DNA from 2 places in the Arthrobacter sp. 05T444 genome. Region 2 is predicted to be linked to the other one. Evidence: riboswitches for the same ligand, from Rfam matches in the RefSeq annotation. Region 2 holds a riboswitch; the other holds the start of a gene.
What was found. A riboswitch is a leader RNA that binds a small molecule or an ion and turns the genes downstream of it on or off. The one in region 2 is predicted to bind glycine.
Positions count from the first base shown of each region.

Region 1: linked by a shared signal. The riboswitch ahead of gcvP (aminomethyl-transferring glycine dehydrogenase) and the one ahead of gcvP (aminomethyl-transferring glycine dehydrogenase) in region 2 are both predicted to bind glycine.

Region 1 is NZ_JBFTKK010000029.1:31,850-42,197, reverse strand. It holds gene gcvP (aminomethyl-transferring glycine dehydrogenase) at 1-1,202, opposite strand, end outside; glycine riboswitch at 1,401-1,499, opposite strand; gene AC1DD3_RS20200 (TetR/AcrR family transcriptional regulator) at 1,623-2,162, opposite strand; gene AC1DD3_RS20195 (MFS transporter) at 2,230-3,804, shown strand; gene AC1DD3_RS20190 (SRPBCC family protein) at 3,905-4,363, opposite strand; gene AC1DD3_RS20185 (ArsR/SmtB family transcription factor) at 4,360-4,728, opposite strand; gene AC1DD3_RS20180 (Dps family protein) at 4,862-5,341, opposite strand; gene AC1DD3_RS20175 (nitrilase-related carbon-nitrogen hydrolase) at 5,553-6,620, shown strand; gene AC1DD3_RS20170 (agmatine deiminase family protein) at 6,617-7,657, shown strand; gene AC1DD3_RS20165 (APC family permease) at 7,654-9,225, shown strand; gene tcuA (FAD-dependent tricarballylate dehydrogenase TcuA) at 9,538-10,348, opposite strand, start outside.
Region 2 is NZ_JBFTKK010000042.1:193-10,540, forward strand. It holds gene glyA (serine hydroxymethyltransferase) at 260-1,588, opposite strand; gene gcvH (glycine cleavage system protein GcvH) at 1,585-1,968, opposite strand; gene gcvT (glycine cleavage system aminomethyltransferase GcvT) at 2,241-3,362, opposite strand; gene gcvP (aminomethyl-transferring glycine dehydrogenase) at 3,372-6,224, opposite strand; glycine riboswitch at 6,277-6,382, opposite strand; glycine riboswitch at 6,384-6,481, opposite strand; gene AC1DD3_RS21785 (alpha/beta fold hydrolase) at 6,668-7,453, opposite strand; gene AC1DD3_RS21790 (arsenate reductase/protein-tyrosine-phosphatase family protein) at 7,624-8,625, shown strand; gene AC1DD3_RS21795 (DUF6221 family protein) at 8,677-9,069, shown strand; gene AC1DD3_RS21800 (oxidoreductase) at 9,108-9,938, opposite strand; partial or broken gene AC1DD3_RS21805 (alcohol dehydrogenase catalytic domain-containing protein) at 9,982-10,348, opposite strand, start outside.

The sequences.
Region 1 (10,348 bases), on a different contig from region 2:
ATGTCCGCCGCCTTGCCCGGCACAGACACGCTGACGGTGTCGAAGAAGCTGGTGTGGAGGACGACCAGCCCGGCAGCCTTCAGCGAGGTGGCGAGGGTCCTGGCGTGGCGGTGAGCGGTTTCGGCAATCGCTTTCAGCCCGTCCGGACCGTGGTACACGGCGTACATCGAGGCGACGATGGCCAGCAGGGCCTGCGCGGTGCAGATGTTGGACGTCGCCTTTTCGCGGCGGATGTGCTGCTCACGGGTCTGCAGGGCCAGACGGTAGGCCGGAACTCCTGCAGAGTCCTTGGAGACGCCGACGAGGCGGCCCGGCATCGAGCGCTCGAGGCCTTTCTGGACTGCCATGTAGGCTGCGTGGGGTCCGCCGTAAAACAGAGGCACGCCGAGGCGCTGCGCCGAGCCGACGGCGATGTCCGCACCCTGCTCGCCCGGAGGGGTGATGAGCGTCAGTGAAAGGAGGTCCGCGGCAACCGTCACCAGTGCACCGCGCTCCTTGGCGGCAGCGATGACCTCGGAGTGGTCGAAGACGCGGCCGGAAACCCCGGGCTGCTGGAGGACAACGCCGTTAATGACGCCGTCAGGCAGTCCTTTGGAAAGGTCGGCGACCTCCACCTCAAAGCCGAGGGCCTCGGCGCGGCCCTTGACGATGGCGATGGTCTGCGGCAGGCAGTCGGCGTCGAGCACCGTCTTGCCGTCGTGGGCGGCCTTGTTCTTGTTGGCCCTGCGCATCATCAGCACGGCCTCGGCCACGGCGGTGGCTTCGTCCAGCAGCGAAGCGTTGGCGATGGGCAGCCCCACGAGGTCCTGCACCATGGTCTGGAAGTTCAGCAGCGCCTCGAGCCGGCCCTGGGAGATTTCCGGCTGGTACGGCGTGTAGGCCGTGTACCAGGCCGGGGCTTCGAGGATGTTGCGGCGGATCACCGGCGGGGTCACGGTGTCGTAGTAGCCCTGGCCGATCATCTGCACGGCCGTCTTGTTCTTCGCGGCAAGCTTGCGCAGCTCGGCGAGGGCTTCAACTTCGCTCAGGGCCGGGGCAAGCTCCAGCGGGGAGTCCTGCCGGATGTCTTTGGGAACTGCGGTATCAACCAGAGCATCAACGGTGTCGTAGCCGACAGCCTTGAGCATGGCGTCGACGTCGGCTTCACGGCGGGCGCCGATATGCCGGTCAACGAAGGACGTGGAGGCTGAATTGACAGTCAAGGGAACTCCATAACTAAGGCGGCGCAGGGTACGCCACATCGATCGGGTTCCTCCCCGCTCTGTATTGGACCTGAGAGTTTCCGCGTTGCTGTGGTTTGCGCACAGCCCCGCTTGCACCGTCGGTGAGCACAGCATGTCCTGATGTTTCGGGATGATCCCGGGACTCCAGACGGACAGCCTGCTACTTTCCAGAGTTGCCTTGCCGCGGCGGTACATGGGCCTGAGAGATTCCTGGGGAGGATTTGCTCCTACGGCGCCTGCTTGTACCTACTTGCAGAACTCTCCCGCCGCAGATCAAAGGCATATTCAGTTAGCGGTGACAACAGCCACAGAGGCTATTCTCCTATGTCCGGAACGCGTCCGCAAACTGTCTCGTAGCGGCCGGATGGTACTGCCGCCGGCGCTTTCAGCACCGGCCGGTCAGTCCCGGAGCCGCTCCAGCGCGGCAAGCAGGCTTTCGACGTCGGCGGCCGTCTCGGCAGCTGTCGCGGCCGGCCCGATCGACAACATCGCATTGAAATACAGGCCGTCCCCCATGTACAGGACCGCCTTCGCGAGCCCGGGCCCCACATCCTTGGCGATCTCATTGAGCCAGCGCTGCTGAATATGGGCGAAACGCCGCCGGGTCTCCTGATGGGCCACCTCTGCGAGCCGCGTTGCCGCCACAATGACGCGGTCCAGAGGGGTGTCTGCCCACACTGAGGATTTGATGAAGTAGGCGGCCGCACCTTCGGGTGCCGTGGCCATGGCCCGGGCATCGGCCTCGGCATGCTCGTCCAGGCGGTCCAGCAGGACCCCGATCAGGGCCTCCTTATTCGGGAAGTGGTAGAGCAGGCCCCCTTTGGAAACCCCAGCGCGCCCGGCCACGGCATCCAGGGTTGCTGCTCGCTCCCCTACTTCGATGAGGAGTGACTCAAAGGCGTCGAGGACGGCACTGCGCGCTACTGGTTTTCTGGCCATGGCTCCCATCATGCCTGTTCTGGTCATTCGCTTGATAACTATACCGTCCAGACGGTACAGTTAAGGCATGACCGCGTCCGCAGACCTCCAGCAGCAGAAGCCCATCACGCAAGCAGCAGCACAGCCCTCCCCCGCCAGCGGCGGAGCCCGCGACTGGCTTGCCCTGGGTCTGCTCATGTTTCCGGTCCTGCTCGTGGCCGTGGACAACACCGCACTGACCTTCGCCCTGCCGGCAATCGCGCGGAGCCTGGATACGTCCGGAGTGCAGCTGCTGTGGATCGTGGACGCCTACGCCCTGGTCCTGGCCGGTCTTCTGGTTGCCATGGGAAGCCTGGGTGACAGGATCGGGCGCCGCCGGCTGCTGCTGATTGGCACCATGGGATTCGCCGGAGTCTCGGCCGCCACAGCGTTCGCCCCAAGCGCCGAATGGCTAATTGCCGGCCGTGCCGCACTGGGCTTCTTTGGCGCCATGCTGATGCCGTCCACGCTCTCGCTCATCCGCAACATTTTTCCGGACCCCAACAGGCGCAGGCTGGCGGTCGCAATCTGGGCGGCAGGCTTCTCCGGCGGCGCAGCCCTCGGCCCGATTTTCGGCGGCTGGCTCGTGGAGCAGTTCTGGTGGGGCGCGGTCCTGCTCGTGGCCGCGCCCATCATGCTGCCGCTGCTCATCTTCGGCCCGTTCTTCATTCCGGAGTCCAGGGACCCCAGGCCGGGCCGGGTGGACATGCCCAGCATCCTGCTGTCAATGCTGACCATGGTACCCATGGTCTACGGAATCAAGGAACTGGCCACCGAAGGACCGGGCGCACAGGCCCTGTCCATCATTGCCTTTGGCATGGCCATGGGCTTCGTCTTCGTTCGTCGCCAGCAGCGGCTCGCGTCCCCGCTGCTGGACCTGTCCCTGTTCAGGAACAGGGTGTTCAGCACGGCCATCACAGCCAACGTGCTGGCGCTGTTCTCCTTCAACGGCTTCATCCTCTTCCTGGCACAGCACCTGCAACTGCTGGAAGGGATGTCGCCCTCGGCGTCGGGGACCGCCATGCTGCCCGCACTGACGGCCACCGTGGTGGCGGGGCTTCTGGTGGTGCCGCTGGTCCGGAAGATTCGGCCCGGGTTCGTGGTGGCCGGCGGCCTGTCGCTGAGCGCGTCGGGCTACTCCCTGGTGGCTTTTGGCGACCACTCCGCCGGACCGGCCCTGCTGCTTGGTGCACTGCTCCTCCTTGCCCTCGGCGTGGGTGCCGCCGAAACAATCTCCAACGACCTGATCCTAGGCGCCGTGCCGCCCGCGAAATCCGGGGCCGCGGCGGCGATTTCCGAGACGGGCTACGAAGTGGGCTCACTGCTCGGTACGGCCGTTCTGGGATCGATCCTGACCGCCTCCTACCAGAGGCAGCTTGCACTGCCCGCAGCCGTAACCCAGGTGGCGCCCGCGGACTCCACGGACCGGGCCCGGGAAACCCTGGCGGGGGCCATGGAGCTTGCGGGAACGTTGCCGGCGCCGCTGTCCGAGGCCCTCGCCGCGGCCGCCCGGGCGGCCTTCGACTCGGGCGTCCACATCACGGCGGCCATCGCGCTGGTACTGATGGCGGGAGCGTCAGTCCTCTCCGCCGTCGTTCTCCGCCGGGTGCCGAGGGCCCGCTAAGGGACCGGCCGGCGGGCTGCCGAGGCCGCCTGCCGCCGGCCGGTCCCGCCGCCGGAAGGGCGACGGCGGAGGAGCGATGGCGGCCTGCCGCGGCCGCTGCTCAGTGGCCTTCGACGAAGGCCTGCAAGGCATCGAGCAGGCCGTCGGTTCCTTCCTTCCTCCCGGCCACCTGGTCAACCTCCGTGAAGTAGGCGCCCTGTTCGGTCAGCGTCAGCAGGGTACCGTCGCCCTCAGCCTGAAGCTCCACCGTGCTGAGCGAAACGGACGTGCGCTGGCCGTCCAGCAGCATCTCGTAGGTATAGACGATCCGCTCGTTGTCCACGATGTCGTAATAGAGGGCCTGCATGGTCGAAACGAAACCGCCCTCGGGCCCTCCGACGTCCGTCTCACGGCCGCCCTCCCGGAACTCGAGGCTTGATTCGCCCTGGTTCCACTCCGGCGGGCCGCCAAACCACTTCTTCTTGCTGGCGAAATCCGAGAACGCTTCAAAAACGCGCGACGGCGGGGCGTTGAGCGTGCGTGACAACGTGAAGCTGGCATGCGTGATGGGGGTGCTCATGGCGTACTCCTGGTTGTTGTTGTGGGTGGATCATCTGAATCAAGGAACGACTCGAGCCGCTCGAGGCGGCGTTCTTCAGCCGTCCGGCGCGAGCTGAGCCAGCCCTCCGCACGGCGGACGGCAGCGGGGACAATGGTGCAGCTGCGCACGCGTCCGATCTTTTCGCTGCGGACCAGGCCACTGCCCTCCAGGACCTGCAGGTGCTGGAGGATTGCCGGCAGGCTCATGGCAAACGGTCGGGCCAGCTGCGAGACTGACGCCGGGCCGTCGCAGAGGCGGATAAGGATCGCCCTCCGGGTGGGGTCGGCGAGCGCCTGGAACACGGAATCCAGGTCCGGATCCTCCGGCAGCTGATTGTTAAGCACATGCTTAAGTATTCTCCGCGGCGCCGGAAAGTCAAGGGTTCAAAGCACAAAACAGCCCCGGAGGAACTCCGGGGCTGTTCTGTCGGTTCCGCGGGCGTCGGCCGCCTGCGGATCTCAGATTTTTAGGCTGCGGTTACTTGCTGTCGGGCTGCGTGACGCTGGCCGAGGCCTTCATGTTCTCGGCACCCACCATCCAGGCGTACTGCTCCAGCTTTTCAATGAAGGCGTGCAGCAGGTCTGCGGTGGTGGGGTCCTCTTCATCCACCTCGTCATGGACCTTGCGCATGGTGCCCACTGCGGCCTCAAGCGCGGCGACGATCCGGTCGATCGCGTCCTTGGTGTTGATGAGGCCTTCCGGGAACTGGGCCAGGCTGGTGGACTTGGCCACCGTCTCGCTGCGGCCATCGGGCAGCGCGTGCAGGGCGCGCATCCGCTCCGCCATGTCGTCAGCAAACGCCCTGGCGGCATCGACAATCTCGTCCAGCTGCAGGTGAAGGTCCCTAAAGTTGGTCCCCACAATGTTCCAGTGCGCCTGCTTGCCCTGGATGTGCAGTTCGATCAGGTCCGCAAGCACGGCCTGCATGTTGTTGGTCAGTGTCGGTGAAGCTTTCATTCGTCCTCCTCGAGTGGTCCAGTAGCTCCGACGCTACCGCAGGCCGGGTCAGGGCAGGCAGGAGCAGGCCCAAAATTTCACGATCAGCTTACTTGCCATTTCTGTCATATATGAATGCTATTCAAATTGACCCTTGCCAGCCGGCGCCGGGCTGTGCATACTAAATGAACGTCATTCATTTAGTGACGGTCGTCTCTCTGGAGTAGTCATCATGATTGAAATCACCTGCCTCGATTCACCCTCCTCCCTGGCCCGGACAGTGCCGTCCGCGCGTCCGGCACTGCGGATCGGCGTCGTCCAGCACCGTTGGCACAGCAACGCCGCGGCTCTTCGCGCCGAACTGAACGACGGCATCGAGCGCGCAGCCCGCCTCGGCGCCACAGTTGTCTTCCTGCCGGAACTTACGCTGTCCCGCTATCCGGCGGACCAGATTCCGGACAACGATCTGTCCCTCGCCGGACAAACCAGGCCACGCCCCTCTGACGCGGCCGAGGACCTGCTCACCGGCCCCACCTTCCGCTTTGCCGCCGAGGCTGCCCGCAGGCACGGCATCTGCGTCCACGCCTCGCTCTACCAGCGGGCGGACAACCCCGACGGCTCGGACGACGGCTTGGGACTGAATACTTCCATCCTCGTGTCCCCCGGCGGCGAACTGCTCGCCAGCACGCACAAGCTGCACATCCCCGTCACCGCCGGCTACTACGAGGACCGGTTCTTCCGCCAGGGCCCGCCCGCGGATGACGCCTACGAAGTCCACTCGCCTGCCGAACTCGGCGGCGCACGCCTCGGCATGCCCACCTGCTGGGACGAGTGGTTCCCCGAACTGGCCCGGCTGTACTCGCTCGGCGGGGCGGAACTGCTCGTCTATCCCACGGCCATCGGGTCCGAACCGCTGTTCCCGGAGTTCGACACCCAGCCCCTGTGGCAGCAGGTGATTGTGGGCAACGGCATCGCCAACGGCCTGTTCATGGTGGTCCCGAACCGCTGGGGCCAGGAGGGCAGCCTCAACTTCTACGGAACCTCCTTCATCTCCGACCCCTACGGCCGTATCCTGGCGCAGGCTCCGCGGAACGAGTCAGCCGTTCTCGTCGCGGACCTTGACCTGGACCAGCGCCAGGACTGGCTCACGCTGTTCCCGTTCCTGACCACCCGCCGCCCGGACACCTATGCCCGGCTCACCGAACCCGTCCGCCACGATGCACCGTTCGGGGACGAGGCGGGTCCCGCGATTTCGACCAGTTCAATCAGTGGTTATGCGCCTGCCGAGGTGACCGCATGAGCGCGTGGCGCATGCCCGCCGAAACGGCACGCCAGGACCGGCTCTGGATGGCGTTCCCCACGGGCGGCTACACCCTGGGCGACACAGCCGAAGAGGCGCACGCCGCGCGTTCCGTCTGGGCCGCCGTCGCCAATGCCGCCGTTGAGTTTGAGCCGGTCACCGTGGCGGTGGCCCCCGACGACGTCGATACCGCCGCGCGTTACCTCGATCCCGCCGTCGAGGTACTGACGGCGGAACTGAACGACGCCTGGATGCGGGACATCGGCCCCACCTTCGTGCTGGACGGCGCCGGCCGGCTTGGTGCGGTGAACTGGGTCTTCAACGGCTGGGGCGCCCAGGACTGGGCGCGGTGGGACAAGGACTCGCTCCTCGCCGCGGAAGTGGCCGGCCGGTCCGGCGCCCACCATCTCGTGTCCCGTCTGGTTAACGAAGGCGGCGGCATCCAGGTGGACGGCGAGGGAACCGTGCTGGTCACCGAGACCGTGCAGCTGGACCCGGGCCGCAATCCCGGGCTCACCAAACCGGAGATCGAAGCGGAGCTGGCCAGGACCGTCGGCGCCAGGCACGTTATCTGGGTTCCGCGCGGCCTCACCCGTGATTCGGAGCGGTTCGGCACCCGCGGACATGTGGACATCGTGGCCGCCATCCCCTCGCCAGGCACACTGCTGGTCCATTCACAGCAGGACCCGGCGCACCCGGATTTCGAGGTCAGCCGCGAGATCGTCAGCTTCCTGTCCACCACCCGGGACGCGGCCGGGCGTGAATGGAACATCATCGAGGTTCCGGCTCCCACGGTCCTCACGGACGCCGAGGGCTTCGTGGACTACAGCTACATCAACCATGTGGTGGTCAACGGCGGAGTCATCGCCTGCACCTTCTCCGATCCCAACGACGAGAAGGCCCTCCGCATCCTTGCCGACGCCTACCCCGGGCGCCGCGTGGTGGGCATCGACGCCCGCGAGCTCTTCGCCCGCGGGGGCGGCATCCACTGCATCACCCAGCAGCAGCCCGCTGCGTCCTGGAAAGGTCAGTCATGAGCCAAACCACCCGCGCCAGCGCACCGGCGGGCGATCCTGCCAGCGGCGCCGGCACAGACGCCCCGGGAACCGTGCACGGCATTACCGGGAAGGGACTGAAGGGCGGGCAGCTGGGCCTCCTCGCCGTCGTGGTTCTGGGCATTTCCACCATCGCGCCGGCCTACACGCTGACCAGCGCGCTGGGCCCCACCGTCAACGAGGCCGGGCTTCAGCTGCCGGTCTTTTTCCTCATCGGCTTCATCCCCATGATCCTGGTGTCCCTCGCCTACCGGGAGCTGAACGCCGATTCCCCCGACAGCGGCACCACCTTCACCTGGGTGACCAAGGCCTTCGGCCCGTGGGTTGGCTGGATGGGCGGCTGGGGCCTGCTGGCCGCCAACATCATCGTGCTGTCCAACCTGGCCGGCGTGGCGGTGGACTTCTTCTATCTGTTCCTGGCCCAGCTGACCGGATCGCCGGAACTGGCGGACCTCGCGGCGAACAAGCCGCTGAACGTGGTCACGTGCTTCGTGTTCGTGGCGCTGGCGGTGTGGGTCAGCTACCGGGGCCTGCACACCACCAAGGTGGTCCAGTACGGGCTGGTCGGATTCCAGCTCCTGGTGCTGGGCCTGTTCGTGGGCATGGCGTTCGCGAACTGGTCCTCGTCCGGGACCGCCATCCCGTTCAGCTGGGAGTGGTTCGACGTCACCAAAATCGAGACGTTCGGCCAGATCGCCGCCGGCATTTCCCTGTCCATCTTTGTCTACTGGGGCTGGGACGTGTGCCTGACGGTGAACGAGGAGACCGCCAACGGCAAGAAAACGGCCGGGCTGGCAGGCACGCTGACCGCCGTCGTCGTCCTGGGCATCTACCTGCTGGTGACCATCGCAACCATGATGTTCGCCGGCGTCGGGGACACGGGCATCGGCCTGAACAACGAGGAGAACCACGCCAACGTCTTCACGGCCCTGGCCTCGCCCGTCATGGGTCCGTTCGCCATCCTGATGTCGCTGGCCGTGCTCTCCAGCTCGGCGGCCTCCCTGCAGTCCACGTTCACCTCGCCGTCACGGAGCCTTCTCGCCATGGCGCATTACGGCGCGCTGCCGGAGCGGTTCAGCCACCTCAGTAGGAAGTTTTCGACGCCGGGATTCGCCACTGTCGCCGCCGGCGCCTTTTCGGCGGTCTTCTACGCCGTGATGCATGTGATCAGCGAGAACGTCCTGAATGACACCATCCTGGCGCTGGGCCTGATGATCTGCTTCTACTACGGGCTCACGGCGTTCGCGTGCGCCTGGTACTTCCGCAACAGCGTCTTCAGCAGCGCACGCAACTTCGTCTTCCGGCTGTTGTGCCCGCTGCTGGGCGGCCTGGGGCTGTTGGTGGTCTTCCTGCAGACCGCCGCGGACAGCTGGGCGCCGGAGTTCGGCAGCGGTTCCGAGGTCTTCGGCGTGGGGCTCGTGTTCGTCCTCGGGATCGGCATCCTGGCCCTGGGCGTGGTGTTCATGCTGATCATGGCCAGGCTGCGGCCGGGGTTCTTCCGCGGCGAAACCATCCGCCAGGACACGCCGGCACTCGTGGTGCCCGACTAGGCGTGGCAGGAGCCGAGTGGTGCCAGTGGCCGGGTTCCACCCTCGTTCGGGCTTGGCGGGCACCGACGGAATCCGCTTAATGCGGGCTTCGGAGAAGGCAGGGCGGCGTTACCGCCACCCTGCCCTCTCCCCATGGGCGCTCTTCCCACGCCCGACTTTCGGGCTGCCTGTTGCGACGGAGTGCGGGAAGAGCGCCCATCTGTGCCGGTCATAGGGCCGGCGGTCGGTGATGATGGTCCAATCGGGGACCAGTTGTTCGTCCCTGGAACGCTAGTCCCGGGGCCTATCGCAAAAAGTGCAGTGAACCGTGCGCTACGCCAGGACTCCGGCTCGCCGCCCGAAGACACATCCGGCAGCAAGTCCGGTGCCGCCGGGGTAGTTGACGCTGAATAGTCCGCCGAGCATTTCACCTGCCACGAACAGGCCTTCGATGTGCTTGCCGTCTGCGTCCAGGACGCGGCCGTGGGTGTCGGACTTGATGCCACCGAAGGTGAACGTGATTCCGCAGGTGACGCCGTAGGCGTAGAAGGGTCCGGTTTCGATGGGGGCGGCCCAGTTGCTCTTGACCGGTTCGGTGGCGGCCTTCCGGCCATCCTTAATGTTGGGGTCGAACGGGATGGAGCGCTCGATCGAGTTGTTGAAGTCCGTCACGGTTTTGGACAGGCTTTCCGGGTCGATGCCGATTTTGACGGCCAGGTCCTCGAGGGTGTCGGCGACCTCAACGGAGATGCCGGGCATCTCGTATTCTTCGCTGCGCAGCATGGGCCGAAGGCCGGCGTCGAAGATCTGGTACGCAACCGAGCCGGGCTGCTTGAGAATTTCCTTGCCGTACTTGGCGTAGGTGTAGTTCCGGAAGTCCGCGCCCTCGTCCAGAAAACGCTTGCCGTCGGTGTTGACGATGATTCCAAACGGGTAGCTTTGCCGGGTGAGGCGGTTGGTGAGTTCGCGGTTGCTTTCGTTGGTGGCGGTGAAGGCATCCCACTGGACGCTGTGGCAGGTGCCCCAGTCTCCGCCCTTGGTGGCGCCGATCTCCAACGCTGCGGCGATCATGTCGCCGGTGTTGTAGGGCGTGCCGCGTACCTTGGCGTTTTCCCAGCCTTCGCCCAAGTACTCCCGCCGACGC
Region 2 (10,348 bases):
CGGATTCCTCCGCGTGCTCGGTCGCGAAGACGCCCGCTGTGCGGACGTGACGCTCCCTTAGACGCATGCTGCCGGATGCCCGGCCAGTCGCCGCTGCCCCGTCACCAAGGCGACGGGCCCCTCCGAGGGGCCGGCTGACCGCGGTTTTCGAAAGCGTGCGTCTAAGCGAGGTACGAGCGAGCACGCGTGAAAACTGGGGCCCGCCAGCCCCGGAGCCGGGGACGCTGGTTTCGACAAGCTCAACCAGCGACGGACAAGATCAACCTGCGAGGCTGGCGACAGACGGGTACAGCTGGTGGGCTTCGGCGAGTGCCTCTACCCTGGAGCGCAGTCCGGACAGGTCTGCGCCAGCGTCGGCGATCAAGGCCTCGGCGATGATGTCCGCTACCTCCGTGAACGCAGCCTCGCCGAAACCGCGGGTCGCCAGCGCCGGGGTGCCGATCCGCAGCCCCGAGGTGACCATCGGCGGGCGCGGGTCGAACGGGACGGCGTTGCGGTTGACCGTGATGTCGATTTCCGCGAGGCGGTCCTCGGCTTCCTGGCCGTTGAGCTCGCAGTTGCGCAGGTCCACGAGGACCAGGTGCACGTCGGTACCGCCGGAGATCACGTTGATCCCCTTGGCGGTGACGTCCGGCTGGACCAGGCGCTCGGCCAGGATCCGGGCGCCGGCCAGCACGCGCTCCTGGCGTTCCCTGAACTCGGCCGAGGCGGCGATCTTGAACGCCACTGCCTTGCCGGCGATGACGTGCTCCAGGGGTCCGCCCTGCTGGCCCGGGAACACCGCGGAGTTGATCTTCTTGGCGATATCGGCGTCGTTGGACAGGATGATGCCGCCGCGCGGACCGGCGAGGGTCTTGTGCGTGGTGGAGGTGGTGACGTGGGCGTGCGGGACCGGGGACGGGTGCAGCCCCGCGGCCACGAGGCCGGCAAAGTGCGCCATGTCCACCATCAGGTAGGCCCCCACGGAGTCAGCGATCCGGCGGAACTCGGCGAAGTCCAGCTGGCGGGCGTACGCGGACCAGCCGGCGACGATCAGCTGCGGCTTGTGCTCCTGGGCCAGGCGTTCGACCTCTGCCATGTCGATCCGGTGGTCGTCCTCGCGGACCTGGTAAGGGATCACGTTGTAGAGCCGGCCGGAGAAGTTGATCTTCATGCCGTGGGTCAGGTGACCGCCGTGCGCCAGGTTCAGGCCCATGATGGTGTCGCCCGGGCGGATCAGGGCGTGCATGACCGAGGCGTTGGCCTGCGCGCCGGAGTGCGGCTGGACGTTGGCGTATTCGGCGCCGAACAGGGCCTTGACCCGGTCGATGGCGAGCTGCTCGATCACGTCAACGTGCTCGCAGCCGCCGTAGTAGCGCTTGCCCGGGTAGCCCTCGGCGTACTTGTTCGTCAGCACGGAGCCCTGCGCCTGCATCACGGCAGCGGCGGTGTGGTTCTCCGAGGCGATCATTTCCAAACCGGTGCGCTGGCGGGTCAGTTCGTCGTCGATCTTCGCGGCGATCTCCGGATCCAGTTCGGCGAGAGTGGCGTTCAGGCTCGCGGACGCTACGGCTTCGAAGGTTGCCGTTGCAGCGCTTGCCCCGCTCACAGCTCGCCGCCGTTCTTTGAAGCGTATTCCTCGGCCGACATGAGCGGGCCCTCTTCGGTCACGGCGACCTTGAACAGCCAGCCGGCACCATACGGATCGCTGTTGATCAGCGCCGGATCCGAAACGACGTCGTCATTGATCTCGACAACCTCGCCCGTCACCGGTGCATAAAGGTCCGAGACGGACTTGGTGGACTCCACCTCGCCGCAGGTCTCCCCCGCGGTCACGGCCGAGCCGACCTCGGGCAGGTCCACGTACACAATGTCGCCGAGCGCATCGGCAGCCACGGCGGAGATACCAATCCCCACAGGGCCCGACCCGTCAGCAGCAACCCATTCGTGCTCTGCGGAGTACTTCAGTTCAGCAACAACCTTGCTCATGTTTTTTCCTTACGTTTGAAATCTGGTGGTTCGGCTGCGGGGGTCGGCAAGCTCAACCCCCAATGATCGAGCTTGCTGTGGCCTCGGTTTCGACAAGCTCAACCAGCGGCAGGCCGTAAACCCCAGCACCCTTGGCTTTCGAAGGCGCCCTTTATGGTGGCTCCGTCGGGGTCCGACATCCGGAAGCGTGCGTCTAAGGGAGCGTCACGTCCGCTCAGCGGGCGTCTACGCGACCGAGCACGCGGAGGATGCCGGTCCCGACGGTACGGGACTTACTTTTCGCGCTTGTAGAAAGGCAGTGCGACGACTTCGAACGGCTCTGCCTTGCCGCGCAGGTCGATGTCCAGGGCGGTGCCCGGCGCAGCGTGTTCGACGTCGACGTAGGCCATCGCGACCGGGTAGCCGAGGGTGGGGCTGGGCTGGCCGGAGGTGACTTCGCCTATGACGTTGCCTTCCTTGAGGACCGGGTAGCGGCCGCGGCCGGCACGGCGGCCCAGGCCCTTGAGGCCCACCAGTTTGCGGCCAGTGGTGGAGCCGGTGCCGGCTGCCTTGAGTTCGCTCAGGGCCGCCTTGCCGATGAAGTCGGATTCCTTGGCGAGGGAGACAACCGGGCCCAGGCCTGCGGCATAAGGGTTGCCTTCACGGGAGAGCTCGTTGCCGTAGAGCGGCATGCCGGCTTCCAGCCGCAAGGAGTCGCGGCAGGCGAGGCCGGCGGGGATGAGCCCGTGCCCGGCGCCAATCTCCAGCAATGCCTCCCACAGGCCTGCTGCGTCCTCGTTGGGAATGTAGATCTCGAAGCCGTCCTCGCCGGTGTACCCGGTGCGGGCCAGCAGCAGTTCCTGTCCGTTGATTTCGACCTCGACGGCGGCGTAGTACTTGAGCTCCGTAACGAACGGGTGCTGCTCGCCCGGGACCAGCGCCAGCAGAATGCTTTCTGCGTTCGGTCCCTGGACGGCGATCAGGGACGTCTCGGCAGAAACGTCCTCCACCTTGACGTCGAAGCCGGCGGCCCGTTCGGCCAGGGCGGCGGCGACCACGACGGCGTTGCCGGCGTTCGGCACCACGAGGTACTTTTCCTCCCCGCGGCGGTAGGAGATCAGGTCGTCGATGATGCCGCCGTCTTCCTGGCAGATCAGCGAGTACTTGGCCTTGCCGACGGCAACCGCCGACAGCTTGCCGGCCAGCGCGTAGTCCAGGAAGGCTGCGGCGTCCGGGCCGGTGACCCAGACTTCGCCCATGTGGGAGAGGTCGAACAGGCCGGCAGCGTTGCGCACGGCGTGGTGCTCGGCCAGCTCAGAGGAGTACTTCAGGGGCATCTGCCAGCCGCCGAAGTCGGTGAAGGAGGCGCCGGCCTTCTTGTGCTCTTCGTAGAGCGCGGTGTAGTTCTCAGTCATCAGAAATCCTTAGTTTTCAAACTCGGAAAGAGGTGGGCAGGAGCAGACCAGGTTGCGGTCCCCTGCCGCGCCGTCGATCCGGCCTACCGGAGGGAAGTACTTGTCCTGCTTCAGCGTCGGGACCGGGAAGACAGCCTGCTCGCGTGGGTACTTGCGGGCCCAGTCGGTGCTGATGACGGCGGCAGCGGTGTGCGGTGCATTGCGCAGCGGGCTGTCCGCGAGTGTGAAGTCCCCGGCGGCGACCTGTTCGATCTCGGCGTGGATGGTGATCATCGCGTCGATGAAGCGGTCGATCTCCGCGAGGTCCTCGGACTCGGTGGGTTCCACCATCAGCGTGCCGGCAACGGGGAACGCCAGGGTGGGCGCGTGGAAGCCGTAGTCGATCAGGCGCTTGGCCACGTCTTCCGCGGTGACGCCGGTCCTGGCCGTCAGTTCTCGCAGGTCCAGGATGCACTCGTGCGCCACGAGTCCGCCTTCGCCGGTGTACAGCACCGGGAAGAACTCGTTCAGGCGGGAAGCAATGTAGTTCGCCGCGAGCAGCGCAGACTTGGTGGCCTCAGTCAGGCCCTCCCCGCCCATGAGCTTCACGTAGGCCCAGGAGATGGGCAGCACACCGGCCGAGCCGAAGCGCGAAGCCGAGATCGCCACACCATGCCCTGCCTCGTGAGCGGCCTTGTTGGCGTCGCCCGGCATGAACGGCGCCAGGTGGGCCTTGGCAGCGACCGGACCGACGCCCGGGCCGCCGCCGCCGTGCGGGATGCAGAAGGTCTTGTGCAGGTTCAGGTGGGACACGTCGCCGCCGAACTTGCCAGGCTGGGCGAGCCCCACGAGGGCGTTGAGGTTGGCGCCGTCGACGTAGACCTGGCCGCCGGCCGCATGCACCGAGTCACAGACCTCACGCACATCGGCGTCGTACACGCCGTGGGTGGACGGGTAGGTGATCATGATCGCGGACAGGACGTCCTTGTTGGCCTCGATTTTGGCGTTGAGGTCGGCGTGGTCGATCGTGCCGTCGGCCGCCGTGGCGACTACAACAACCTTCATTCCGGCCAGGACGGCGGAGGCCGCGTTGGTGCCGTGGGCCGAGGCCGGGATCAGGCACACGTTGCGCTGGTCGTCGCCGCGGGAGAGGTGGTAGCCGCGGATTGCCAGCAGGCCCGCAAGCTCGCCCTGGGAACCGGCGTTCGGCTGGATGGACACCTGGTCGTAGCCGGTGATTTCGGCGAGGTCGGCTTCCAGGCCGCCGATCAGTTCCCGCCAGCCTTCGGTCTGGGAATCCGGGGCGAACGGGTGGATGGAGGCGAACTCCGGCCAGGAGATGGCCTCCATCTCGGCAGTGGCGTTCAGCTTCATGGTGCACGAGCCCAGCGGGATCATGGTGCGGTCCAGGGCGAGGTCCCGGTCCGAGAGCTTGCGGATGTAGCGCAGCAGTTGGGTCTCGGAGCGGTGGGTGTTAAACACCGGGTGCTGCAGGAAATCGGAAGAACGCAGCACAGTCTCGGGCAGTTCGAAACCCTTGGCCGCCACCACCGGACCGGCGCCAAAGGCGACGACCACCGCGGAGAGGACCTCCGCCGTCGTCGTCTCATCGACTGACACGCCAACCGTGTCCGCATCGATAAAGCGCAGGTTGATGCCCCGGGCCTCGGCAGCGGTAATGACCTTCCGGGCCTTGCCGGGCACGCGGACCGTGACGGTGTCGAAGAAGGATTCACTGACCAGTTCCCGGCCAGCGACCTTCAACGTGGCGGCGAGGGCCCTGGCGTTGTTGTGGACGGTCTCGGCAATCGCCTTCAGGCCGTCGGGGCCGTGGTAGACGGCATACATCGAGGAGACGATGGCCAGCAGGGCCTGCGCGGTGCAGATGTTGGAGGTGGCCTTTTCGCGGCGGATATGCTGCTCGCGCGTCTGCAGGGCCAGGCGGTAGGCGGGGACGCCGGCGTTGTCCTTGGAGACGCCGACTATACGGCCAGGCAGCGTGCGTTCCATGCCTTCGCGCACCGCCATGTAGGCCGCGTGCGGGCCGCCGAAGAACAGCGGGACGCCCAGTCGCTGCGTGGAGCCGACGGCGATGTCGGCGCCCTGCTCACCGGGAGGGGTAATCAGCGTCAGGGCCAGAAGGTCGGCTGCCACGGTGACCAGCGCGCCCCGTTCCTTCGCCTCTGCAATCACACCGGACTGGTTCCACACCCGGCCGGAAACCCCGGGCTGCTGGAGTACGACCCCGTTGATGTCACCGTCGGGCAGGCCCTGGGACAGGTCGGCAACCTCCACCTCGAAACCAAGTGCTTCGGCGCGGCCCTGCACGATGGCGATGGTCTGCGGCAGGCAGTCGGCGTCGATAACGGTCTTGCCGTCGCGGGCCGTCTTGTTCTTGTTGGCGCGGCGCATCAGCAACACGGCTTCGGCGACGGCGGTGGCCTCGTCCAGCAGGGACGCGTTGGCGACCGGCAGTGCCGTCAAGTCCTGGACCATGGTCTGGAAGTTCAGCAGCGCCTCGAGCCGGCCCTGGGAGATTTCCGGCTGGTACGGCGTGTAGGCCGTGTACCAGGCCGGGGCTTCGAGGATGTTGCGGCGGATGACCGGCGGCGTGACGGTGTCGTAGTAGCCCTGGCCGATCATCTGCACGGCCGTCTTATTCTTGGAAGCCAGCTTGCGCAGCCCGGCGAGCACTTCAACTTCGCTGAGGGCGCTGTCCAGGCTGAGAGGCTTTTCCTGGCGGATGGAATCGGGGACTGCAGTGTCGACGAGGCCATCCACGCTGTCGTAGCCGACAGCCTTGAGCATGGTGTCGATGTCTGTTTGGCGGCGGGCGCCGATGTGGCGGTCTGCGAATGTGGACGGGGACGACTGGATCGTCATGTGAGGAACTCCATAATTCAGGTGGCACTGGAGTGCCACGATGATTCGGGTTCCTCCCCGCTCTGTATTGGACCTGAGAGTTTCCGCTTTGCCTGCTGTTAGCAGGCGCCACTTGCACCGTCGGTGAGCCCGGTTTCCCGGACTGCTTTCCAGAGTTGCCTTGCCGCGGCGGTACGTGGGCCTGAGAGATTCCTGGGGAGGATTTGCTCCTACGGCGCCTGCTGAACGTACCGGCAGGACTCTCCCGCCGCAGATCATAAGCCGTGCCACTGGTGGGTGACACGGCTCACACATTATCTGCTCTCCGGCCTGGATGCAAAATATACGTCAAATGAGTCCTTTTGCAGCCTCGAGAAAGCCGCCAGCAGGGCAGCAAAGCGGACGACGGCGGGACGTTCCGCCGTCGTCCGCTTGCTTTGGGTGCCGCTCCCCTACAACAAGACTCAGTCGTCGAGGAACCGCAGCAGGAACGGGACTGTGGCATGCATCGTCCGGAGGTCCCCGGCACTGGCCGCCAGCTCCCCGAGGTAATCGCCGTGGCCACCGGGGATGACCAGCAGGCGGGCGCCCGGGATGACGCTGGCAATCCTCGCGGCGTGCTCGGCAGTGGCAACGTCGCGGTCTGCGCTCACCACCAGCGTGGAGGCTTTGATGGTGCGCAGCTCGTCGTCGGACCAGCCGGCGAAGTCCAGGATGCGCCGGCTGTCCAGTTCGAAGAGTCGCTCCAGGTGGCCCGGTTCGGGATTGAGACTGCGGTCGGCATCCTTGTAGGTGTCGGGCATGTCGTCCAGGGTGGCCTTCGCCATGCCGTCCCAGAACTCGTCCGGCACGGCATCGCGGCTCACAAACGTAGAGGCGGCGATGAGGCGCCGGACCGCGGCGGGATGCCCTAGTGCCAGCGCGATGGCGGTGTGGCCGCCGGCGCTGAATCCCAGCACATCCACGGTTTCCACGTTGAGCTGCTCCAAAACGGCGAGGATGTCGCCGGCGGAGTTCCCGGCGGTGAGGGGGCGGCGGGTCGGCTGGGTGCGGCCATGGCCCTCCTCCTCAACGGCAATCACCTGGCGCTGTTCGGCCAGCAGCGGGATGAGTTCGCTGAAGTTGGTGCCGATGGTGGAGCCGCCTCCCGGGATGAGGAGCAGCGGCGGCTGGCCGGGCACCACCCGGCCGTGGACCTCGTAGTACATGAGAAGGCCGTCGTTGTCCGCGTAGCCGTGGGTGAAGGTCACACGGCATCGTAACCCCGGGGCGCTTCCGACGAACAGGGCTCAGAACCGCATGCAAAGTGGACGACGGCGGGATGTCCTACCGTCGTCGTCCTGCGTTTGGTGCCTCTCCCCATAGCGCCTACCGGCCGGCATCAAATCGGTGCAAATCAATCAAAATATATTGATTGACCATGCGGCGCAGCTCGGCCGACGGACGTGACACGTACTGCAGCCTCAACCTGGCTTTGTATCGCGAACGGCTCGCCGAAGCCGGTGCGGCGCTTCACCCCGGCCTACGGCTGGTTCCCGCTGTGCTGACACCGCCCGCGGGCGGTCCTGGCCTTCAGCCGGTTCAGCCACGCGTTCGTGTGTTGTTCCTGTGTACGGGAAACAGCGCCCGATCCCAGATGGCCGAGGCGATCTTGGCCAGCCTCGGCGGCTCCCAAATCGAAGCCGTCAGTGCGGGCAGTCACCCCAAGGACCTGCACCCCAACGCCGTACGCGTGATGCGTGAGCGCGGCATTGACATTAGCGGCGCCCGCTCCAAGCATCTGAGTGAGTTCGCAGAGCACCGGTTCGACTATGTGATCAGCCTTTGCGACCGCGTACGGGAGGTATGCCCCGATTTCCCGGGGCCGCCTGCGAGGGTGCACTGGAGCATCCCCGACCCGGCGGCCGAAGGGGCTGCCGACCAGGACAATTACCCGGTGTTCGTCCGCACGGCGGACGAACTGAACACGCGAATCCAGTTCCTGCTTTACGCAATCGAGTACTCCCAAACGAGTTCAGAGGATCTAGACATGCCCAGCGACCTTACGGACATGGTCAGCGTCCGATACATGGTGGACGACGTCGACGCGGCAATCGACTTCTACACAAAGCACCTCGGATTCACACTCAGGATGAGGGCCGCACCGGCATTCGCCGACGTCGTACGCGGCCGGCTGCGGCTCCTGCTGAGCGGGCCAACCAGCTCGGCAGGGCGGTCAATGCCGGATGGCACGGTGCCTGCCCCGGGGGGATGGAACCGCATCCACCTGATCGTGAGCGATATCGCGGCCGAAGTGGACCGGCTTCGCGCTGCGGGCCTCGCGTTCCGGAACGACATCGTCAAGGGTCCGGGCGGTCAGCAGATCCTGAGGGAAGATCCGTCCGGCAACGTGGTCGAATTGTTCCAACCCGCCGGCGGATAACGGGCGTGATGGGCATCAGAAATGGTGCCCGCAGGATGGCAGGATTGGGGCATGGACATCATCGCCTTCCTCGAAGCCCGGATCGCCGAAGACGAAGCCATCGCGCTGGCCGCCTCACCTGCGCCCTGGGAATGGTTTGGTAGACCCGGGAGCGACACCGCAGCCCTCTACTCCGCCAACGAACGAATCGTGCTCGACGCTCGCGCCGACCACGCACCCGGTCACCTCGAATGCAAAGCCACAGACCGGGTCTACATCGCATGGTTCAACCCCGGCCGCATCCTCGCTGAATGCGCCGCGAAACGACAGATGCTGGCCAACGTCCCGCTCGTCACCGACATCCGCAGCGAAGTCGACGGCACCAGCGAATACGTCCTGATGTGTATGGCAGCCCCCTACAGAGACCACCGTGACTACCAAGAAGGCTGGGCCATCGAACTCTGAGCTGCGGTTTACGTAGCTGACCCGCCGCAGCCCGTACCTCAGCCCTCGACGCCTGTGCTGAGGCTGAGGTCCCGCCATTGGTCAAGCTCGGCGCGCTCTGCCTGGGCTACGGCGGCAAATGCGTCGAAAGCGTCTTTGCCGAGCACTATCAGCGACGGCGGGTTCGCACTGTTGACGACCGCCAGGATCGCTTCTGCCGCCTTGGCTGGGTCGCCCGGCTGGGTGCCGTGGATCGTGTCGTTCTCCTTGCGCCGTTTCCCGGCCGTCTCTGCGTAGTCCTCGATCGCCGTCGCTGACTGCGTGAGTGAGCGGCCGGCGAAGTCCGTGCGGAACGCGCCGGGCTCGATGACGGTGACCTTGATGCCCAGCGGCTGCAGTTCCTTGTGCAGGGATCCGGACAGGCCCTCCAGGGCCGACTTTGTTGCCGAGTAGTATCCGGAGCCGGCCGGTGAGATGCGCGCTCCGATGGAGGAGATGTTCAGGATGGACCCAGCCCTTTTCGCGCGCATGTCCGGGAGGACCGCTTTGATCATGTCCACTGCGCCGAAAACGTTAGTGTCGAACAGTTGCCGAATGTCGGCGTCGTCCGCTTCCTCCACCGCGGCGCGGTAGCCGTAGCCGGCATTGTTAATGAGCACGTCGATGCCCCCGAAGCGCGTCCGGGCCTGCTGCACCACCGAGCTGATCTGTGCCCGGTCGGTGACGTCGAGGGGCAGGGCCAGTGCCGTGTCGGGGAAGGCGGCCGCGAGATCGTCAACCGTGGTGACGTTCCGTGCTGTGACGACCGCGTTGTCGCCGTGGGCGAGCACTGCCTGAGCGACAGCCCGGCCGAGTCCGGTCGAGCATCCTGTGATGAGCCATGTAGCCATGAGGTCTTCCTTTCGTGGGGGATAGCAGTGGGGGCGACGTGCGCTAGGGGCGGACGAGGACCTTGAGGGATTCGCGGTTGTCCATGGCGCGGTAGCCGTCGGGCACGTCGTCGAGGCTGATGCTGCGGTCGAAGACCTTGCCAGGGTTCACGGTGCCGTCGAGGACACCGGGCAGCAGGGCTTCAATGTAGGCGCGGACGGGGGCCGGGCCGCCGGTGAGGGTGACGTTCGGGCCGAACATGCTGCCGAATCCGATCGGGGCATCCTCGTACTGCGGCACGCCGACGCGGCTGATGACACCGCCCGGACGGATCACGCCGAGTGCCTGGTCGTACGCCGGCCGGTGTCCTACGCACTCGAGCACCGTATGGGTGCCGTCGCCACCGGCTAGCTCACGGACCCTGGCAATG